Regions from separate parts of the Kitasatospora arboriphila genome, predicted to be linked through region 2. Evidence: riboswitches for the same ligand, from Rfam matches in the RefSeq annotation. Region 2 holds a riboswitch; the other holds the start of a gene.

Region 1 (7,559 bases), on a different contig from region 2:
TCACGAGAGCTCCCCGACCGCAGCCACCACCACGCCGCGCTTGCCGCACACCCAGTGCGGGTCGGGGCCGAGTTCCGGCTCCACGCTCAGCGCGTGCGGGTCGTCGTCCTCGGCGGCGCAGGCCGCGCACAGCGGCCAGCGCCCGTACGCCTCCAGCAGGGCGTCCTGGACGTCCTGGGCGACCAGCCCGAGGACGAACCCGGTGCCGTCGGGCCACTGCTCCAGCCACCACCGCCGGTGCGTCACCGCGTCCTCCACCAGGGACACCACCGCCGCGTCCGCCACGTCCCGGGCGGTCAGGTCGGCGAGGATCAGCGCACGGGCACCGTGCAGGGCGGCTTCGATCTCAGGACTGGCCATCCGCCCATTCTCCCGCAGCTCACTTGTCGGCCGGGAAGCCTTCCGTCGCCAACACGATCCCGAACGGTTCGGGCAGCTCGACCGGCTGCCCGAACGGCGTGCGGACACCCCGCTGGTACCGCCCCTGGTCCGGCTCGGAGAACAGGGTGACCGTCGGCCCCTCCTCGTCGAACCGGTCGACCAGCAGGAAGAGCGGGACGGGGGCGTGACCGTACGCCCAGAGCTTCTTCGTGCGGTCGAGCCGGGCGGTGCGCTTCGAGGTGATCTCCACCGCCATCAGCAGACCGGCCGCGTCGATCGACGCCTCCTGCGCCACCAGACGCGCATCATCGACCACCACCAGGTCGGGCACGTACAGCTTCTCCAGCGGAACGATCTCCGTCCCCAGGGTCTGGTAGACCCCGACCTCCGGCGGCAGGCACGCGAGCAGCGCCCGGTGCACCCTTCCGGCAATCACGTTGTGGCCCACGTTGGGCGGCGGCACCAAGCGGATCTCCCCCTCGTCGATCTCCGCGCGCCAGCCCTCGGGGACGTCCAGCTCCAGCCAGGTGTTCAGCAGGTAGTCCCACTGACGCCCCGGCTCGACCGACATCGCAGTCACCGCCGACCTCCTGTCTCCCGTTCGACGCTCGTGGTCGTCACTGTACGGATCGTCCGAGGTGCCCCATCCGGTCATGGGCCCAGCGTCCCACGAAGGAGTGAGTGGCGGAGGGAATGCCGCGAGGGCGGCCTCCCCGTGTGGGGAGACCGCCCTCGCGGAGCGTTCCGGGCTTGCCGATCCTCGGGAGGATCAGAAGTCCATGTCACCGCCCGGCATGCCGCCGCCGGCGGCCGCGGAGGCCTTCTCCGGCTTGTCGGCGATGACGGCCTCGGTGGTGAGGAAGAGCGCCGCGATGGAGGCGGCGTTCTGCAGCGCGGAGCGGGTGACCTTGGCCGGGTCGATGATGCCCGCGGCGATGAGGTCGACGTACTCGTTGCTGGCGGCGTTCAGGCCGTGGCCGGCGGGGAGGTTGCGCACCTTCTCCACCACGACGCCGCCCTCGAGGCCGGCGTTGGTCGCGATCTGCTTGATCGGGGCCTCGAGCGCCACGCGGACGATGTTGGCACCGGTGGCCTCGTCGCCCTCCAGCTCCAGCTTGTCGAAGGCGACAGCGGCCTGCAGCAGCGCGACGCCACCACCGGCGACGATGCCCTCCTCGACGGCGGCCTTCGCGTTGCGGACGGCGTCCTCGATGCGGTGCTTGCGCTCCTTGAGCTCCACCTCGGTGGCCGCGCCGGCCTTGATGACGGCCACGCCGCCGGCCAGCTTGGCGAGGCGCTCCTGGAGCTTCTCGCGGTCGTAGTCCGAGTCGCTGTTCTCGATCTCGGCGCGGATCTGGTTCACGCGACCGGCGACCTGCTCGCTGTCGCCGCCACCGTCGACGATGGTGGTCTCGTCCTTGGTGATGACCACCTTGCGGGCGGTGCCCAGCAGGTCGAGGCCCGCGTTCTCCAGCTTGAGGCCGACCTCCTCGGAGATGACCGTGCCGCCGGTGAGGATGGCGATGTCGCCGAGCATGGCCTTGCGGCGGTCGCCGAAGCCCGGAGCCTTGACGGCGACGGACTTGAAGGTGCCGCGGATCTTGTTCACGACCAGGGTCGACAGGGCCTCGCCCTCGACGTCCTCGGCGATGATGACGAGCGGCTTGCCGCTCTGCATGACCTTCTCGAGCAGCGGGAGGAGGTCCTTGACCGAGGAGATCTTGGAGTTGGCGATGAGGATGTACGGGTCCTCGAAGCTGGTCTCCATGCGCTCCAGGTCGGTGGCGAAGTACGCGGAGATGTAGCCCTTGTCGAAGCGCATGCCCTCGGTGAGCTCGAGCTCCAGGCCGAAGGTGTTGCTCTCCTCGACGGTGATGACGCCTTCCTTGCCGACCTTGTCCATCGCCTCGGCGATGAGCTCGCCGATCTGGGTGTCGGCGGCCGAGATGGAGGCGGTGGAGGCGATCTGCTCCTTGGTCTCCACGTCCTTGGCCTGGGCGAGCAGCTGGTCGGAGACGGCCGTGACGGCCTTCTCGATGCCGCGCTTCAGGGCCATCGGGTTGGCGCCGGCGGCGACGTTGCGCAGACCCTCGCGGACGAGCGCCTGGGCGAGCACGGTGGCGGTGGTGGTGCCGTCACCCGCGACGTCGTCGGTCTTCTTGGCGACCTCCTTGACGAGCTCCGCGCCGATCTTCTCGTACGGGTCCTCGAGCTCGATCTCCTTGGCGATGGAGACACCGTCGTTGGTGATCGTGGGGGCGCCCCACTTCTTCTCAAGGACGACGTTGCGGCCCTTGGGGCCGAGCGTGACCTTGACGGCGTCGGCAAGCTGGTTCATGCCGCGCTCAAGGCCGCGGCGAGCTTCCTCATCAAAAGCGATGATCTTGGCCATCTGAAGTGGTCCTCCGGGACACGGTCGACTGCTCGGACCAGAGGTGCCCGCGACGGACGGCCCTGTGAGCGGGGGTCCTTTCCCCTACCGCTCGCCGGGGCCTCACCGACCCGGTCCGCTTGTCACTCTCAAGCTGTGAGTGCTAACGCCAATGATTAGCACTCGCCGGTGGCGAGTGCAAGCCCGTTCGCCGTGTCCCGTGGCGCGGCCGCACCGGTTCCGGACACGGCACAGGCCCGTACGACGTGTCGTACGGGCCTGTCGCGAAGAATCGCCGACCAGCTCGTGACGAGCCGAGGGCTCCGCAGGTTTCGAGGGTCAGCCCGCGGCGGCACGAACCATGTCCGCCTGCGGCCCCTTCTGCCCCTGGGAGATCTCGAACTCGACCCGCTGGCCCTCTTCGAGGGTGCGGTAGCCGTCCATCTGGATCGCGCTGTAGTGGACGAACACGTCCGCACCACCGTCGACCGCGATGAAGCCGTAGCCCTTCTCCGCGTTGAACCACTTGACGGTGCCCTGAGCCATTCCGAACTCCCCTTGTGCTGTGCTGGCCATTCACGGGTCCGCAGTCTTTGCGGGCCCAGGTCCGGTGGGCCGGCCCGAGGGAACCCCCCCTGGGCACGGCCCTGCACGCCGCAGACCACCGCCCGAGGCCCTTCGCGGGCCCGGCGGACGGGTGAATGCGTCGACCGCGGCTGAATGTATCCGGACAGGAGCCCTGTGCAACAGGCCCAACTTCGGGGAAATCGGCAGCCATGACAAGGGATATGACGGGATGAAGGCCGCAGATCTCGGCATTTCACGCCGGACATAACGGGCAGAAAACGACATATAGCCGCATGAATTCTGACACTTGCCTGACAGGTTCGTCCCCGCGCCGTCCGCGGCCCGTCTCAGCGGGCGGACGTCCCCGCGACCCGTTCCGGAGCCTTGCGCACACGATCCGACCGGCCGGGCCTAGGCGCGCAATTCCGGGTATTGGCGCTGATCAGGGCGGGCGGCGCGGAGGGGAGTACTGCCACCGCCCCGAACTCTACTCCCCGTCAGGCGGTCGAATTGCACCCGGCACGGCGAGAGCCGCCGGCCACCGCGGGGATGATCGACACCGTGGCGCCGTCCTTGATCGCGGTCTCCAGGCCCTCGGCGAAGCGGACGTCGTCGTCGTTCACGTAGACGTTCACGAACCGACGGAGCTTGCCGGCGTCGTCCAGGATGCGCGCGGAGATGCCGGTGTGGTTCTGCTCCAGGTCCGCGACGACGGCGGCCAGGGTGTCGCCCTCGGCGGTGACCTCGGCCGCACCGCCGGTGTAGGTGCGCAGGATGGTCGGGATGCGGACGGTGGCGCTCATGGGTGCTCCTTGGCGGAAGGGGTGGGCTGCTCAGGCGAGGCCGGCGGCGCGGAAGGACTCCAGCGTCGGACGGATGGTGGCGGTCAGTCCGGCGTCGGCGACCGCGTCGAGGGTCTTCAGGCCGTCACCGGTGTTGATGGCGACGGTCTCCTTCGACGGGTCCAACTGCCCGGTCTCGACCAGCTTCTTGAGGACGCCGACGGTCACGCCGCCCGCGGTCTCCGCGAAGATGCCCTCGGTGCGCGCCAGCAGCTTGATGGCGGCCACCACCTCGGCGTCGGTGACGTCCTCGACCGCGCCGCCGGTGCGGCGGGCGATGTCGAGCACGTACGGGCCGTCGGCCGGGTTGCCGATCGCCAGCGACTTGGCGATGGTGTTCGGCTTCACCGGCCGGATCACGTCGTGGCCGGCCTTGAAGGCGGCGGACACCGGGGAGCAGCCCTCGGCCTGGGCGCCGAAGACCTTGTACGGCCGGTCCTCGACCAGGCCGAGCTTGATCAGCTCCTGCAGGCCCTTGTCGATCTTGGTGAGCTGGGAGCCCGAGGCGATCGGGATCACGATCTGCTCCGGCAGCCGCCAGCCGAGCTGCTCGCAGATCTCGTAGGCCAGCGTCTTGGAGCCCTCGCCGTAGTACGGGCGGAGGTTGACGTTGACGAAGCCCCAGCCCTCGCCGGCCGGGTCGCCGATCAGCTCGGAGCAGAAGCGGTTCACGTCGTCGTAGTTGCCGTCGATGCCGACCAGGGCGCCACCGTACACACCGGCCATGACGATCTTGCCCTGCTCCAGGTCGTGCGGGATGAACACGCAGGACTTGAACCCGGCCCGGGCGGCGGCGGCACCGACCGCGCCGGCCAGGTTGCCGGTGGAGGAGCAGGAGAGCGTGGTGAAGTCGAAGGCGCGGGCGGCCTCGATCGCACAGGCCACCACGCGGTCCTTGAAGGAGTGCGTGGGGTTGCCGGAGTCGTCCTTGACGTGCAGCTGGGCGGTGAAGCCGAGCTCGCGGCCCAGGTTGTCCGCCTTGACCAGCGGGGTCCAGCCGGGGTTGAGGTTGGGCTTGCCGGCCACGTCGGCGGGCACCGGCAGCAGCGGGGCGTAGCGCCAGATGCTGGCCGGGCCGGCCTCGATGCGCTTGCGGAGCTCCGCGGCGTCGTAGCCGCCGAAGTCGTAGGCGATCTCCAGCGGGCCGAAGCACTCCAGGCACGCGAAGCTCGGGCCGAGCGGGAAGCGGGTGCCGCACTCGCGACAGGAAAGCGCTGCGGCCGGACCGAGGTCGACGGTGGCAGCGGATGCAGGGGTAGCGGTAGCCATGGTGGCGGAGGCCTCTCTCCTCATCTTCCCCGCGGCGCGGTTGCGCCACAGGCCGGAATTGGCACCTGTCCCGCGGGAGGCCTGCGACCGCCGCTGCGAGAAGGTTGCCGGGACGTCGACGGGCCGTTCCCTCAGTCCCTCTGGATGAGCTCTGTGAAGTTGTGTGTTGTTCGCTGCGGTGACCCCGGCGTGCGAAGGCTCGACCGCAGTACGAAGACTGTATCCGAAGGCCCCGGCGCCGAAAGGCGGCGTCCGATCCGCGAGATGGAAGTTACGAGGAGCGAGACCGTGACCGAGCAGCCCCGTCCCGACGTCCTCCCCGAGGTCGCGTCCTGGCTGCGTCGCCGCTCCTGGGCGGCGGCGGACTACCCGGTGGAGCGGCTGCTCGCCGCCAAGCGGGCGGCGGGGAGCGCCGGAACGGTCAGCGTGGTGCTGCCCGCCCTCGACGAGGAACCCACCGTCGGGGAGATCGTCGCCACCGTCCGCCGCGAGTTGATGGAACGTCACCCGCTGGTCGACGAGCTGGTGGTGGTCGACTCCGGCTCGGTCGACCGGACGGCGGAGACCGCCCGGACGGCGGGCGCCCGGGTGGTCCACCGCGACGACATCCTGCCCCGGCTGCCGGCTGCCCCCGGCAAGGGCGAGGTGCTCTGGCGGTCGCTGCTGGCGACGTCCGGCGCGATCGTCTGCTTCGTCGACGCCGACCTGCGCGAGTTCGACCCGGCCTTCGTCACCGGGATCGTCGGCCCGCTGCTCACCGACCCCTCGCTGCAGCTGGTCAAGGCGATGTACGACCGGCCGCTGGAGACCGAGGGCGCGGTGGTGCCGGCCGGCGGCGGACGGGTCACCGAGCTCGTCGCCCGGCCGCTGATCAACCTGCACTGGCCACAGCTGTCCGGCTTCGTCCAGCCGCTCGGCGGCGAGTACGCGGCCCGCCGCACCCTGCTGGAACGACTGCCCTTCCCGACCGGGTACGGGGTGGAGCTCGGCCTGCTGGTGGACGCCCTGGAGGAGGTCGGGCTGGACGCGCTGGCCCAGGTCGACGTGGGTGTCCGGCACCACCGCCACCAGGACGGCCAGGCGCTCGGTCGGATGGCCGCCACGATCTACCGGACGGCCCTGGAACGGCTCGACCGCACCCACCGGCTGAAGGCTGGCGAGGACCTCGTGCACCCGCTGATCACCCAGTTCAGCCGCGACCCGGGCACCCGGGGCTTCACCGCCCACACCCACGAGGTGACCGCGCTGGAGCGCCCGCCGATGCGCACGGTGCCGGAGTACACCGCGCGCTGAGCGGGGCCCGCGGGGCCGCCGGATGGTTTGCCGGACCGGTCGCGCGGCAAGCTAGGGGATATGGCCGATCTCGCGTTCGAACGTACGCAGCAGTCCGGCGCCGCCCCCGTCCTGGTGGCCTCGAACCGCGGCCCGGTGTCCTTCAGCAGCGGGGACGACGGTGCGCTCACCCTGAAGAGAGGCGGCGGCGGCCTGGTGTCCGGGCTCTCCGCGATCGACGACCCCTCGGCGGTCTGGGTCTGCGCCGCCCTCGGCGACGCCGACCGGACGGCCGCCCGGCAGGCGCCGGACGGCCGGCTCGACCTCGCCGGCCACGACGTCGGCGGACAGGCCGTCCGGATGCTGGACATCGAGCCCGGCACCTTCGCCCGCGCCTACAACGGCATCGCCAACTCCACCCTGTGGTTCGTCCACCACCTGCTGTACGACACCCCGGTCTCGCCGGTCTTCGACGACCGGTTCCGCCGCGAGTGGGAGTCCTACACCGCGTACAACACCGCCTTCGCCGAGGCGCTCGCCGCCGAGGCCGCACCGGGCGCCGCCGTGCTGGTGCAGGACTACCACCTGTCGCTCGCCCCGGCGCTGCTCCGCACGCTCCGCCCCGACCTGCGGATCGGGCACTTCTCGCACACCCCGTGGGCCCCGCCCGAGTACTACCGGCTGTTGCCCGACGACGTCGCCGCCGAGGTGCTCACCGGCATCCTCGGGGCCGACCGGGCCGGCTTCCTCACCGAACGCTGGGCACTCGCCTTCGCCGACTGCTGCGAGGCCGTGCTCGGCGCCGAGGTGGACCGCGCGGCCCGCACCGTCACCCACGCCGGGCGCACCACCCGGCT
Region 2 (7,559 bases):
CGGTGCCGTCGTCCGTCGTCATGACGTTGGCCGGTTTGATGTCCCGGTGGACGAGCCCCTGGCGGTGGCTGCACTCCAGGGCGTCCAGCACGGCCGAGGTCACGGCCAGCGCACGGTCCAGCGGGACGGTGCCGCCGGCACGGCGCGCGGCCGCCTCACGGACGAGTTCGCGCACCGACCGGCCCCGGACGTACTCCATCACCATGTACGGCACCACGCCGTCGGGCCCGGTGTCCTCGCCGCTGTCGTGCACGGCCACGATGTTGACGTGGTTGAGCGCCGCGACCGCCTGCGCCTCGCGGCGGAACCGCTCGCGGAAGGCCGGGTCGCGGGCCAGGTCCGGGTGGAGCGTCTTCACGGCGACGGTCCGTCCCAGCACCCGGTCGCGGGCCCGGTGCACGGACGCCATGCCGCCCTCCCCGAGCGGTGCCTGCATCTCGTAGCGGCCCTGCCCGGCCGAGCGGATCGGCCCCGCCGTGTGCAGGCCCTCGGTCTCCTCGACGTCCATCGCCCCCGTCTTCCCCGTCGCCCTCTCGGCGCGGGGCCGCCACCGGGTGAACGTCGACTCCGGTGGCACCCCGTCGGCCGGGCGTGATCGCTGCCCGTGCGCACCGGCCCTGACCGACCGTCACCGGTGCGGCCGGGGCCGCACGGCGGGCCTGGTGTGCATGACAGGCGACCGTACCGCGCCGACCGCGGCCGGGTCGAACCGAATGCGTGCACGACTCGACCCGGCCCCGGCCCCGGCCCCGGCCCCGACGGAGCCCTAACGGAACATGCGGTCACCGGCGTTGGCCATGCGGTGGGTCGAGCCGTGGCGGTTCACCCAGTCGCGGACGAGGTCGACGGCGTTGGCGCACTGCCAGCTCCGGTCGTACTCGCGCACCCCGGTGAAGGCGCCGTAGCCCGCGATGATGCCGTCCACCCGCGCGTCGCCCAGCAGCTTGTCGACGTACCACGGGTCGTTGTAGGTGGTCGTCCAGGAGAGCGTGGCGGCGAGCTGTCCGGCGGCGCGGTCCGCGGCGCCCTTCTTCAGTTCCGCGCACGTGTTGTACGTGGCTTCGGTGCAGTTGCCGAACCCCTTGGTGATGTCGCTGTCGCCGTAGTCCATCACCCGGCGGCCGGCCGGGATCGCCGGGCCGGACCGGTCGAAGGCGGCGCGGACCCGGTCGCGCGTCCCGGTCGTCGTCATGCCCTCCAGCGGGCCGAGCCTGCCTTCGAGGCTCATCCAGCCGCGGCCGCCGACGTCCGGGGTGCTGCCGCCGTGGTACTCGTAGAAGCCGTAGAGCACCTGGATGCCGGCGGCCGTCAGCCGCTGGGCCTTGTCGCGCAGTCCGGCGACGCTGCATCCGCGGTTCTGCTGCTCCCCGCAGTAGTTGGGGTCCTTGATGTCCAGCCAGACCAGGGCCAGCCGGCGCCCGGCACCGGCGTTGCCGACGATCCGGTCGATCATGCTGTCGAAGCTCGGGCCCGGCCGGGCGTCGCCGGCCGAGGAGCAGTCGTGGTAGGCGCGCCATTCGTTCGGGTTCCACCAGGCGCAGACGTCGATCTCGATGCCGTTGGCGCCGTGGTCGAGTGCGGCGTCGACGCCGTCCAGGGTGTCGACCCGGTGCGCGACGGCGTAGATCGCGTGACGTTGGTCGGCCGCCGCGGCCGGGGTAGCCCCGACGGTGCCGGCGCCGACGGCTCCGCAGAGTGCGGCGGCGGTCAGCGCCGCCCACCTCCGCAAGCCGGCACCCCTCCCGAGTCGAGCGATCATGAATGGCCCCCTTCTTGTCCGCGTTCAGTCAATCGACCTCACCGACTGCATGCTGACACGGCCCCGGCGACGGGGAACCGGATCCGGCCACGCCACGGCACCCGCATGGCCGCGGCCCGGAGCCTCGGGACCGCCCTCACAGCCTCCGGCTGCGCAGCACCCCGGTCAGCATCGGCAGGGTGAACTCACCGCGGGCGGTCTCCGGTTCACCCGCGAGGAAGGCCCGGATCCGGCCCAGCGCGGCCTCCCGTTCCCGCTCCGGCATGACCAGCATCCCCGCGCGGGTCGCGAGCGAGGCGACCAGGGTGTCGGCCGTGCGGCGCTGCCCGTGCGGGAACGCGGTCTGCTCGGGCGACCCGAACCGGGCGGGTCCGCCGGCCTTCGGAAGGTGCATGGCGGCCGTTTCGGCACGCCAGGCGGCGGGCGTGTCACGGGGGCCGACGGCCGCGCTCCCGGCGGTCCGCGCCAGTCCGGCGACCCAGTCGACCCGGTCGTCCAGCAGGTTCCACAGGCCGGCCAGCACGCCGTCGGGTGCCAGGACCCTGGCGATCTCGGGGCCCGCGACGGCCATGTCGAACCAGTGCATGGCGTTGCCGGCCAGCACGGCGTCGACGGAGGCGTCCGGCAGCGGGATCGCCTCGGCGTTGCCCCGCAGGGCGCGGACGTCCGGCAGCGAGCGGCGCAGCTCGGCCAGCATCGCCGGGTCGGGCTCGACCGCGACGACCTCCGCGCCCGGCGCGAGCAGTCCCGCGGTCAGCTTGCCGGTGCCGGCGCCGAGGTCGAGCACCCGCGGGCCGGGCGCGGGTTCGAGCGCCCAGCGCACGGCGGCCTGCGCGTAGTCGGGGCGGTGTTCGGCGTAGGCGGTCGCCGCGACGCCGAACGACGAGGCGTGGAGTGAGCGTTCGTCCTGATTCACACGCCCACGCTAGCTGACGGACGGTCAGCCGACCCGATGGTGCGCGAACCGGATGCCCGAACCGGATGCCCGAACCGGCGGCCGGCCCACGGGTGTTCCGCGGGCACGGCTCGGCGGCCTGCTGCGCCGGTTCGACCGGTTCGACCGGCCCGGCGGGCCGGCGGGCTGGCGGGCTGGCGGGCCGGTCAGGGCTGGCGCAGGGCTTCGCCGAGCCGGCCGGCGGCCTCGACGACGGCCTGGGAGAGCCGGGCGCCGGGGTGGCGGGTGAGCCGCTCGATCGGCCCGGAGACGGAGACGGCGGCGACGACCCGGCCGGCCGGACCGCGCACGGGTGCGGAGACGGAGGCGACCCCGGCCTCGCGTTCGCCGATGGACTGGGCCCAGCCGCGGCGCCGTACGCCGCTGAGGGCGGTGGCGGTGAAGCGGGCGCCCTGCAGGCCGCGGTGGAGGCGTTCGGGCTCCTCCCAGGCGAGCAGGATCTGCGCCGCGGAGCCGACCTTCATCGGGAGGGCGATGCCCACCGGCACGGTGTCCCGCAGGCCGGAGAGGCGTTCGGCGGCGGCCACGCAGATCCGGACCTCGCCCTGCCGGCGGTAGAGCTGGGCGCTCTCGCCGGTGAGGTCGCGCAGGTGGGCCAGGACCGGGCCGGCCGCGGACAGCAGGCGGTCCTCGCCGACGGCCGCCGACAGCTCGGTGAGCCGGGGGCCGAGGGCGAACCGCCCTTGCAGGTCGCGGGCGACCAGGCGGTGCTGTTCCAGTGCGACGGCGAGCCGGTGGGCGGTGGGCCGTGCCAGGCCGGTGGCGGCCACGAGTCCGGCCAGGGTGGTGGGACCGGCCTCCAGGGTGCCGAGGATCGAGGTGACCTTGTCGAGCACGCCGACGCCGCTGGTGTTCTCCATGATGGGTACTCCGTCTCAGATCCCGTGAGCGGCGGGGGCCCCGCCCACGGACGCTCCGCGCGGGAGCGGGGGTGGTCAGCGAGGACAGGCCGGAGAAGTCGGCCGAGTGGCTGCGCCGGGCACGGGACGGGTACGCGGAGAGACCGGGGCGGGAAGCGCCCGGGCGAAGGACAGCACAGAGAGCACCGTGTCTCCTCATCTTTCCCGCGCCACAGTGGCGGCAGGCCGGAGTTGGCACTGATCCCGGGCGGCGCGGCGCGTACTTCGGACGCCGGTTCGACCGGGGAGTTGCCGGGGCTTCGTAGGGCCGGTCCCTCCACCCCTCTGGATGATTCGCGAGGAACCATACAAGATTCCGCGGGCGGCCCGCCAAACCTCCCCCGTCCGCGCCCAGGTCCGTCGGCATCGGCACGGAGCGAATGCCCTTGCTGCAAATTGCAGAAACCCCGTGCGCCCTGACTTGACGTGTCCTCAGGACGGCGGGATCGTCGGTCGCGCGACGCACCCCACCGCCCCCGCGGGCCGGGATCGCCCGTCCCACCGGTCGGCGACCCCCCGCGCACCCCCACCACCCTTCACCCGGGACGGCCGCGACGTGCCCCCACACGCCGTCGCGCCGACGTCCCGGGCCGCCCGGGAGGCAGTCCCCCATGGCTCACACCTTTCCGCGCGCAAGATCGGCCAGGACGGCGTCGTTCGCGGTGCTCCTCCTGCTCGCCACCGCCCTCGTGTCGCTCACGGCGTCCACGGCCGACGCCGCGCCGGCCGCCGTCAGCCTGCCCGGAACCTTCGACAGCGAGATCGGCTGCTCCGGCGACTGGCAGCCCGACTGCCCACGGGCGCAGCTCGCGCAGCGCTCCGACGGACGGTGGGCGGCCGCCTTCGCCCTGCCCGCCGGCAGCTACGAGTACAAGGTCGCGATCGACAACGGCTGGACGGAGAACTACGGCGCGGGCGGCGCGGCGGGCGGCGCCAACCTGTCCGTGACCGTGCCCGCGGGCGGCGCCTCGGTCGCGTTCGTCTACGACCCGGCCACGCACCTGGTCGACAGCTCCGTCCGGCCGGTCGTCACCGCCGTCGGCGACTACCAGTCCGAACTCGGCTGCGGCGCCGACTGGGCACCGACCTGCGCGGCCACCACCCTGCAGGACCCGGACGGCGACGGCGTCTACAGTTACACCACGACCGCGATCCCCGCCGGGGCGTGGAACACCAAGGTCACCGTCGGACAGTCCTGGACGGAGAACTACGGTGCCGGCGGGGCGGCGGGCGGCGCGAACATCGGCTTCACCGTCCCCGCGGACGGGGCGGCCACCACGTTCTCCTACTCCGCCGCCACGCACCTGACGACGGTGCGGAGCACCGAGGCCACCGACACCCCCGCCACGCTCGGCGCGATCTACTCCCCCACCGGCACCACCTTCCGGCTCTGGTCGCCCGACAGTTCCGACGTCAGCGTCAGCGTCGGCGGCACCAGCCACCCGATGACCCCGGTGACCGTGAGCGGCTACTCCGCCGTCTACCAGGCCGTGGTCGGCGGCGACCTCAAGGACCAGGCCTACCAGTTCTCCGTGCGCGGCACCGCCGTCCGCGACCCCTACGCCCAGATGGTCAGGCCCGGCACCACCCAGGGCGTCGTCGTCGACACCGCCTCGGTCGCGCCGACCGGCGGCAGCCGGGCCCCGCGGCCCGCCCTCGCCGATCGGGAGGACTCCGTCGTCTACGAGTTGAGCGTCCGCGACTTCACCGTCGACGCCAGCTCCGGGGTGGACCCTGCCAAGCGCGGGAAGTTCCTCGGCCTGGTGCAGACCGGCACCACCACCGCCGGCGGCGCCAGGACGGGCATCGACCACCTCAAGGAACTGGGCGTCACCACCGTCCAGCTGATGCCCTCGTTCGACTTCGGCAGCACCGTGCCCAACTGGGGCTACGACCCGGTCGACTACAACGTCCCCGAGGAGCAGTACTCCCAGTTCAGCGCGCCGGAGGACCGGATCCGCGAGTTCAAGGACATGGTCGACGGATTCCACCGCAACGGCATCCGCGTGGTCATGGACGTGGTCTACAACCACACCTACGACAAGAACGTCTTCGGCGGCATCACCGGGAAGTACTACACGCCGACCGACCTGTCCGCCACCGGCAACTCGATCGACGACGGCAACCCGATGGTCAGCCGCATGATCCGGGACTCGCTGGAGCACTGGGTCCGCGACTACGACGTCGACGGATTCCGCTTCGACCTCGCCGGGGTGCACCGCTACAGCAGCGTCTCCGCCTGGGCGGGCTACCTCAACACCACCTACCCGGACCGCAACCTCCTGCTGTACGGGGAGCCGTGGAGCGCCGCCGCCGACCCGCAGGAGGCCCAGAAGGTGCGCTACGGCACCGTCCCGGCCCTCGCACCGGCGCACGTCGGCGTCTTCAACGGCGTCTACCGGGACGCGATCCGGGGCGGCACGGACGACGACGTCATGGCCTACATGGGCGGTTCGGGCAACCCCGGCGCCATCGCCTTCGGCATGCGCGGCTCACCGACGGACGCGAAGAGCACCGCCGTCCTGTCCGACCTGTGGAGCCCGGCGTTCGCCTACGACCCCGAGCAGACCGTGAACTACGCCTCGATCCACGACAACCTGAACCTCTACGACAAGATCACCTACTCCGGGGCGAGCGGCGGCGCAGCCGGAACGGCCGGCCGGATCGACCGGTTCGCCGTCGGCATGGTGCTCACCTCCCAGGGGATCCCGGTCATCGCCGAGGGTGACGAGTTCCTCCGCTCCAAGGTCGTCGGGGGCGACTACGCCACGGCGAAGAACTCCTACAACGCCTCCGACACGGTGAACGCGATCCACTGGGGCGACAAGACCGCCAACGCGGCCGTGTTCCGCTACTACAAGGACGCCGTCGCGCTCCGGAAGGCCGCACCGGCGCTGCGCCTCACCGGCTGGGACGCCGTCCACAACCAGATGACCGCCCAGGTGGACGGCTCCGTGGTGGTCGGCCGCATCGGCTCCGACGCCGCGGCGCCCACGAGCTACGACACCGTCGTCGTCTACAACCCCACCGGCAGCACCTACGACGTGGGCCTGCCGCCGGGAACGTGGACGAAGGTCCTCGACGGCGGCGGCGCGGCCTCCGCCACCGGCGACACCGCCTGCGCCGGCCTCGCGGTGACGGTGTTCCGCAAGAACTGACACCGGGCGCGGCCGGTCAGTGGCCGGTCAGTGGCCGGTCAGCTCCAGGACCTCGACGGTGGTGCCGCCGGCGACCCCGCCCGGCGGCACCACCGCGAGGGCGTCGGCGAGCGCCAGACCGCGGAGCATCGCGGGCCCGTCGAACCCGAGCGGCACCGCGCCGCCCCCGGTGAACGCCACCGGCAGCAGCCGGGTGTCCCGTGCGCAGCCCGGCAGGTCGGTGGCGGCGACGACCCGGCGGGGGGACGGGTCCGGCCGGCCCGCCAGCCGCCGGAGCAGCGGCAGGGCGAGGGTCACCGCGCCGGCCACCGCGGCGAGCGGGTTGCCGGGCAGGCCGACCAGGAGGCGGGCCCTGCCGTCGGCGGCGGGCGGCAGTTCGGCGAGCAGCATCGGGTGCCCGGGCCGCACCGCGACGGAGTCGACCGGCAGCCGGGCGCCCAGCCCGCCGAGTGCGTGGTGCAGGAAGTCCACCGGCCCGGCCGCGGTGCTGCCGGTGGTGACCACGACATCGGCCGTCGAGCTGCGCAGGGCGGCGCCCAGCGGCCAGCTGTCGTCCGCCACCCGCCGGATCCCGGTCACCTCGGCGCCCGCGCTCCGCAGCAGGGGCGGCAGCAGCGGGCCGAGGGCGTCGCGCACCCGGCCGTCCCGCGGCAGGCCGGAGGTCAGCAACTCGTCGCCGAGCAGCAGCAGTTCCACGGTCGGGCGGCGGTGGACGGTCAGCCGGTCGTACCCGGCGGCCGCTGCCAGGCCCAGCACGGCCGGGGTGACGGTGGTGCCCGCCGCCAGCA

What was found. Region 2 has a riboswitch for S-adenosylmethionine ahead of ABD353_RS12390 (IclR family transcriptional regulator). Riboswitches for the same ligand answer to the same signal wherever they lie in the genome.
Region 1: linked by a shared signal. The riboswitch ahead of thrC (threonine synthase) and the one ahead of ABD353_RS12390 (IclR family transcriptional regulator) in region 2 are both predicted to bind S-adenosylmethionine.

Annotation. Positions count from the first base shown of each region.
Region 1 covers NZ_BAAALD010000008.1:80,619-88,177, forward strand. The annotation lists gene ABD353_RS06690 (DUF4031 domain-containing protein) at 1-4, opposite strand, end outside; gene ABD353_RS06695 (hypothetical protein) at 1-360, opposite strand; gene ABD353_RS06700 (Uma2 family endonuclease) at 380-961, opposite strand; gene groL (chaperonin GroEL) at 1,151-2,773, opposite strand; gene ABD353_RS06710 (cold-shock protein) at 3,092-3,298, opposite strand; gene ABD353_RS06715 (MoaD/ThiS family protein) at 3,817-4,122, opposite strand; gene thrC (threonine synthase) at 4,153-5,430, opposite strand; SAM riboswitch class I at 5,448-5,581, opposite strand; gene ABD353_RS06725 (glucosyl-3-phosphoglycerate synthase) at 5,719-6,723, shown strand; gene ABD353_RS06730 (alpha,alpha-trehalose-phosphate synthase (UDP-forming)) at 6,784-7,559, shown strand, end outside.
Region 2 covers NZ_BAAALD010000018.1:38,409-45,967, forward strand. The annotation lists gene pknB (Stk1 family PASTA domain-containing Ser/Thr kinase) at 1-508, opposite strand, end outside; gene ABD353_RS12380 (PI-PLC domain-containing protein) at 767-1,759, opposite strand; gene ABD353_RS12385 (class I SAM-dependent methyltransferase) at 1,896-2,675, opposite strand; gene ABD353_RS12390 (IclR family transcriptional regulator) at 2,861-3,574, opposite strand; SAM riboswitch class I at 3,767-3,909, opposite strand; gene ABD353_RS12395 (pullulanase X25 domain-containing protein) at 4,225-6,771, shown strand; gene ABD353_RS12400 (molybdopterin molybdotransferase MoeA) at 6,799-7,559, opposite strand, start outside.